2 linked regions of the Micromonospora rhizosphaerae genome follow. The protein of the gene in region 2 interacts with the protein of the main gene of each other region in a pairwise test. Links are inferred from orthologs where the notes say so. Each region holds a gene or a part of one and is shown on either strand. Other genes may lie near its edges.

Region 1 (2,929 bases), 2.9 Mb from region 2 along the record:
CCGGGGCGGCGGCGGCCACGGCGACCGGGGCGGCGGCGGTGACCTCGAAGGTCTCCTCGAACTGCTTCACGAACTCGGAGAGCTCGATCAGCGTCATCTCCTTGAACGCGTCGAGCAGCTCTTCGGTGCTGAGCTTCGCCATGTCTGGCGTCCTTTCCTGAATGTCTTAACTAAGAACGTGGGTGCGCCGGGAGGCCTCAGGCCGCCTCGGCGCCTTCCTTCTCGCGCTTGTCCGCCAGGGCGGCCGCCGCACGGGCGGCCTTGGAGAGCGGAGCCTGGAACAGGGCCGCGGCCTTGCTCAGGTTGCCCTTCATCGCGCCGGCCAGCTTGGCCAGCAGCACCTCACGGGACTCCAGGTCGGCGAGCTTCGTGACCTCGGCCGCGGAAATGGCCTTGCCCTCGAAGACACCGCCCTTGATGACGAGCTTCGGGTTGGCCTTCGCGAAGTCGCGAAGCCCCTTCGCCGCCTCGACGACGTCGCCCGAAACGAAAGTCAGCGCGGTAGGACCGGTGAACAGCTCGTCGAGGCCGGAGATGCCCGCGTCGACCGCGGCACGCTTGGCCAGCGTGTTCTTGGCGACGGCGTAGGTGGTCTCCTTGCCGAGCGAGCGCCGCAGCTGGGTGAGCTGGGAAACCGTCAGACCGCGGTACTCGGTCAGCACCGTAGCGCCCGCGTTACGGAAGCTCTCGGTCAGCTCAGCGACGGCCGTGGCCTTGTCGGCCCGGATCGGCTTGTCCGCCATGTCCCTCCTCTCTCGTTGCTCGGAGCTGGTCGCCGTCGGCGAGCGGGATGCTCCTCGACGGCGCCGGAGGCAACACGACAACGAGAAAAGCCCCGGCGCAGGGCGCACGGGGCGAGGGCCGGCGATATGAGCAATGGTCGGCGGACCACGTTCACAGCCGATTTTCGCTTGCCGCCCTGCGCGGGTCGCCCGTCATCGCGGGACCTTCGACCGTGCCGGGGCACGGTGACCAGCGGTCTCTGGGTGGAACTACGCCAGAAGGTTACGCGAGGGGTCCCGGTTCCGCCAAATCGCCCCCTCGTGCCGCCAGTCACCCTCACCCGATTTCATGATCGACTCCGGTTGCGGCACGTCGTGCCGTCGACGGGCCGGGTAGGGCCGGTGTGCCGCATGCCGCGAGCCCGCGACAGCGGACAGACGAACGGGGCCCCACCACTGTCGTGGCGGGGCCCCGTTGCGGGAGCCATGCTAGGCCTCGGCCGGGGCCTCCTGCAGGTTCTTCACCAGCTTCGGGTCGACCGGGACGCCCGGGCCCATGGTGGTGGTGAGGGTGACCTTCTTGAGGTACGTGCCCTTCGCCGCGGACGGCTTGGCGCGGAGCACCTCGTCCAGCACCGCAGCGTAGTTGTCGACCAGCTGAGCCTCGGTGAACGAGGCCTTGCCGATGATCAGGTGCAGGTTGGAGTGCTTGTCCACCCGGAAGGTGATCTTACCGCCCTTGATGTCCGAGACGGCCTTGGTGACGTCCATGGTCACCGTGCCGGTCTTCGGGTTCGGCATCAGGCCGCGCGGGCCCAGGATCCGCGCGATCCGGCCGATCTTGGCCATCTGGTCCGGGGTGGCGATCGCCGCGTCGAAGTCCAGCCAACCGCCCTGGATACGGGCGACCAGCTCGTCGGTGCCCACCTCGTCCGCGCCCGCTGCCGTGGCCTCCTCCGCCTTCGCGCCGGCGGCGAAGACGATCACGCGGGCGGTCTTACCGGTGCCGTGCGGCAGGTTGACCGTGCCGCGGACCATCTGGTCCGCCTTGCGGGGGTCGACGCCGAGGCGCATCGCGACCTCGACCGTGGCGTCGAACTTGACGTTGGTGGTCTCCTTGGCCAGCTTGACGGCCTCGGCGGGGGCGTACAGCTTCGACCGGTCGATGACCTCGGCGGCCTTGCGGTAGTTCTTGCTGCGCTGCATGTCTGGTTACTCCTGTGGTCTATGGCGGGCCGCGGTCACCGCGCGCCCTCCCACGAACTGATCCGGCGGGTGGTGGCTGACGTCAGTCGGCGACGTTCAGGCCCATCGACCGGGCGGTGCCGGCGATGATCTTCTCAGCCTGGTCGAGGTCGTTGGCGTTGAGGTCGGCCATCTTCTTCTCGGCGATCTCGCGCAGCTGGGCGCGAGTCACGGTGCCGACCTTCTCCTTGTGCGGGACGCCCGAGCCCTTCTGCACACCGGCGGCCTTGATCAGCAGCCGGGCGGCGGGCGGGGTCTTCAGCACGAAGGTGAAGGTCCGGTCCTCGTACACGCTGATCTCGGCGGGGACGATGTCGCCCCGCTGGGACTCGGTCTGCGCGTTGTAGGACTTGCAGAACTCCATGATGTTCACGCCGTGCTGGCCGAGCGCGGGGCCGACCGGCGGCGCCGGGGTGGCCTGGCCCGCCGGCAGCTGAAGCGTGAACGTCTTGACGAGCTTCTTCTTCGGAGGCATGTCTCTTCCTGGGGCTTGAAACTGGGAAAGTGCCGGCCGCGGGCGCGCACGGTCAGCGCGATGCGACGACGGCGACGTTCTAGGGTAGCGCAGCCGTCCGCCGCCCCCTCCGCCGAGGTCCGGCGGGACGGCGAAACGACACGCCGGCGGCGGGCTGGGAGCCCACCGCCGGCGTGACCGTACGTCAGATCTTGGCGACCTGGTTGAAGTTGAGCTCGACCGGCGTCTCCCGGCCGAAGATCGACACCAGGACCTTGAGCTTCTGCTGGTCGGCGTTGATCTCGCTGATCGTGGCCGGCAGCGAGGCGAAGGCGCCGTCGGTGACGGTGACCGAGTCGCCGACCTCGAAGTCGAGGACCTTGACCTCGGGCTTGGCCTTCTTCTCCACCGCCTCGACCGCCGGGGCCAGCCACTTCAGCACCTCGTCGAGGGAGAGCGGGGCCGGGCGGTCAGCCCGGTCGGTCGCCCCCACGAAGCCGGTGACCCC
Region 2 (3,051 bases):
GCGCCGGCCACGCCGCCCTGGTTCATCCCGAGGTTGAAGCCGTGCGCGTTGGAGACCTGCCGGACCACCCGCATCGCGTCCTGGGTGAACGACGCCAGCTCGGCCGTCTCCGGCACGTCCAGCTGAGTGTAGTCCGCGACGTGCCGGTACGGGCAGACCAGCAGGTGCCCCGGGTTGTACGGGTAGAGGTTGAGCACCGCGAAGACGTGCTGGCCCCGGGCGACGACCAGGCTCTCGTCCGGCGGCAGCCCCGGGGCCAGGCAGAACGGGCAGCCGGTCGGCCTCTCGTAGCCATCCTCGGGCCGGTCCTCGCCCGAGATGTACGTCATCCGGTGTGGCGTCCAGAGCCGTTCCAGCCCGTCCGCCAGACCGTCGTCGATGCCGTGCTCAGAGTGCCGCGCCGCCCCAGTCACACCGCCGATCCTATGGTCCGGGGTGGGTTGCGGCGAATGGCGGTGCCCCGGGCCAGGGACACCGCCATTCGCGGCGAACCGGGTCGATCAGCTGTCGGCGGCGGACGGGCCCGAGTTCGTGCGGGAGTTCACCACGTCCAGCACGTGGGCGACCGCGTCGGGAATCGGCACCCCGTTGCGCTGCGAGCCGTCCCGGTAGCGGAACGAGACCGTCTCGGCGGCCACGTCGTCGTCACCGGCGATCACCATGAACGGGATCTTCTGCTGCTGCGCGGTCCGGATCTTCTTCTGCATCCGGTCGTCACCGGTGTCCACCTCGGCCCGGATACCTTCGGCGCGCAGGGCGGCGACGAACTCGGCCAGGTACGCCGCGTGCTCGTCGCGGATCGGGATGCCAACCACCTGCACCGGGGCCAGCCAGGCCGGGAACGCGCCCGCGTAGTGCTCGGTGAGCACGCCGATGAAGCGCTCGATCGACCCGAACTTGGCGCAGTGGATCATGACCGGCTGCTGCCGGGTGCCGTCCGCCGCCTGGTACTCCAGCCCGAAGCCCTTCGGCTGGTTGAAGTCGTACTGGATGGTCGACATCTGCCAGGTCCGGCCGATGGCGTCCTTGGCCTGCACGGAGATCTTCGGGCCGTAGAAGGCCGCGCCGCCCGGGTCGGGCACCAGGTCGAGCCCGGTCTCCCGGGCGCACTGCTCGAGCACCGCGGTCGCCGTGGCCCAGTCCTCGTCCGTGCCGACGAACTTGTCCGGCCGGGAGTCGTCCCGGGTCGACAACTCCAGGTAGAAGTCGTCGATGCCGAAGTCCTTGAGCAGGCCGAGCACGAAGCCCAGCAGGTGCTTGATCTCGGCCGGCGCCTGCTCCTGGGTGCAGTAGGAGTGCGAGTCGTCCTGGGTGAAGCCACGCACCCGGGTCAGCCCGTGGATGACGCCCGACTTCTCGTACCGGTAGACCGAACCGAACTCGAACAGCCGCATCGGCAGCTCACGGTAGGACCGCCCGCGCGACCGGTAGATCAGGTTGTGCATCGGGCAGTTCATCGCCTTGAGGTAGTAGTCGCTGCCCTCCATCTCCATCGGCGGGAACATCGTGTCCTTGTAGTAGGGCAGGTGCCCCGAGGTGTGGAAGAGCCCTTCCTTGGAGATGTGCGGCGTCCCAACGTACTCGAAGCCCTCTTCGATGTGGCGGACCCGGACGTAGTCCTCCATCACCCGCTTGAGCACCCCACCCTTGGGGTGAAAGACCGCCAGGCCCGAGCCGATCTCGTCGGGGAAGCTGAACAGGTCGAGGTCCGCGCCGAGCTTGCGGTGGTCGCGCCGGGCGGCCTCCTCCAGCAGCTTCAGGTACGCCTTGAGCTCGTCCCGGGTCGGCCAGGCCGTGCCGTACACCCGCTGGAGCTGCGGGTTCTTCTCCGAGCCCCGCCAGTACGCGGCGGCCGAGCGCATCAGCTTGAACGCGCCGATCAGCCGGGTGTTCGGCAGGTGCGGGCCACGGCACAGGTCCGACCAGCAGACCTTGTCCTCGTTCGCGGCGAGGTTGTCGTAGATGGTCAGCTCGCCGCCGCCCACCTCCATCACCTCGGAGGAGTCCAGCCCCTCCCCCTTGACCTCGATCAGCTCCAGCTTGAACGGCTCGTTGGCCAGTTCGCCCCGCGCCTCGTCCAGGTTCTTGAAGCGGCGCCGCCGGAACCGCTGGCCGGACTTGACGATCTCCTGCATCCGCTTCTCAAGCTTGCCGAGGTCGTCCGGCTGGAACGGCTTGTCGACGGCGAAGTCGTAGTAGAAGCCGTTCTCGATGGGCGGGCCGATGCCGAGCTTCGCCTCCGGGAAGACGTCCTGCACCGCCTGGGCGAGCACGTGCGCGGTGGAGTGGCGCAGCACGTTGAGCCCGTCCGGCGAGTCGATGCTCACCGGCTCGACGGTGGTCTCCTCGGCCGGCTTCCAGTCCAGGTCGCGCAGCACGCCCTGCGGGTCGCGGACCACGACGATCGCCTTCGGGCCCGTGGCGGGCAGCCCGGCTGCGGCCACCGCGTCGGCCGCCGTCGTCCCGGCGGCGACGACGACGGGGTCGGCCACGACGGGGGTACGGGGTGCGGACACGATGGCTCCTGTCGTCGATGGGGATCGAATGTGCCGGGTACCGGCTCCTGCGATGCTATCGGTCGCCCTTTCCGCACCGTCGGCGACGCCGCCGGCGTCCCAGTTCGCGGCATCCGGCCCGAGTTGGACGACCGTTGAACCTTTCCGCCCGCCCGGCCGAACTACCGGGTGCGGCCGGAACGAGTGCCGGCCGCCTGGAGACGGATGGGGACGATCATGACGATGACCCGTCGCGGCCGGGTCCGGACGGCGACTCTGCTGGCCGCCGTCGTCGCCAGTGTGCTGGGCTGGCCCGCCGCCGCCCGGGCGACCGAGGTGACGGTGACGACCGCCCCGGGGCAGGTCCACCAGGGCGACGCGGTGGAGGTGACCTTCGTGCTGCCCGAGGAGCGGCCCGGCGCCCGGACCGACCGGATCGAGATCACCCTGCCCGCCGACGCCCCGGTCGGGGAGGTCTACCCCATGTCGGTGCCCGGCTGGGCGCCCCGGATCACCACCCGCACGCTCGACCAGCCGGTGGCCGGCATGCATGCCG

Evidence for each region. Proteins that work in one complex are often made in the same cells at the same time.
Region 1: the proteins of thrS (region 2) and rplA interact in binary tests that used the Escherichia coli proteins (3 or more experiments, as listed by UniProt). The link is inferred for Micromonospora rhizosphaerae from one-to-one orthologs.

Annotation. Positions count from the first base shown.
Region 1 is NZ_FMHV01000002.1:121,739-124,667, forward strand. Bases 71-2,929 are described here. They hold rplA (50S ribosomal protein L1), read right to left. Parts: upstream 1,929-2,929; coding sequence 1,212-1,928; downstream 71-1,211. Other genes in these bases: rplL (50S ribosomal protein L7/L12), read right to left, coding at 71-142; rplJ (50S ribosomal protein L10), read right to left, coding at 198-743; rplK (50S ribosomal protein L11), read right to left, coding at 2,011-2,442; nusG (transcription termination/antitermination protein NusG), read right to left, coding at 2,627-2,929. Outside these bases: more of rplL, read right to left, coding at 1-70. UniProt on the Escherichia coli protein: One of the primary rRNA binding proteins, it binds very close to the 3'-end of the 23S rRNA. Forms part of the L1 stalk. It is often not seen in high-resolution crystal structures, but can be seen in cryo_EM and 3D reconstruction models.
Region 2 is NZ_FMHV01000002.1:3,057,871-3,060,921, reverse strand. Bases 9-2,989 are described here. They hold thrS (threonine--tRNA ligase), read right to left. Parts: upstream 2,517-2,989; coding sequence 501-2,516; downstream 9-500. Other genes in these bases: GA0070624_RS14705 (YcnI family protein), read left to right, coding at 2,733-2,989; GA0070624_RS14715 (HIT family protein), read right to left, coding at 9-413. Also shown: more of GA0070624_RS14715, read right to left, coding at 1-8; more of GA0070624_RS14705, read left to right, coding at 2,990-3,051. UniProt on the Escherichia coli protein: Catalyzes the attachment of threonine to tRNA(Thr) in a two-step reaction: L-threonine is first activated by ATP to form Thr-AMP and then transferred to the acceptor end of tRNA(Thr). The rate-limiting step is amino acid activation in the presence of tRNA.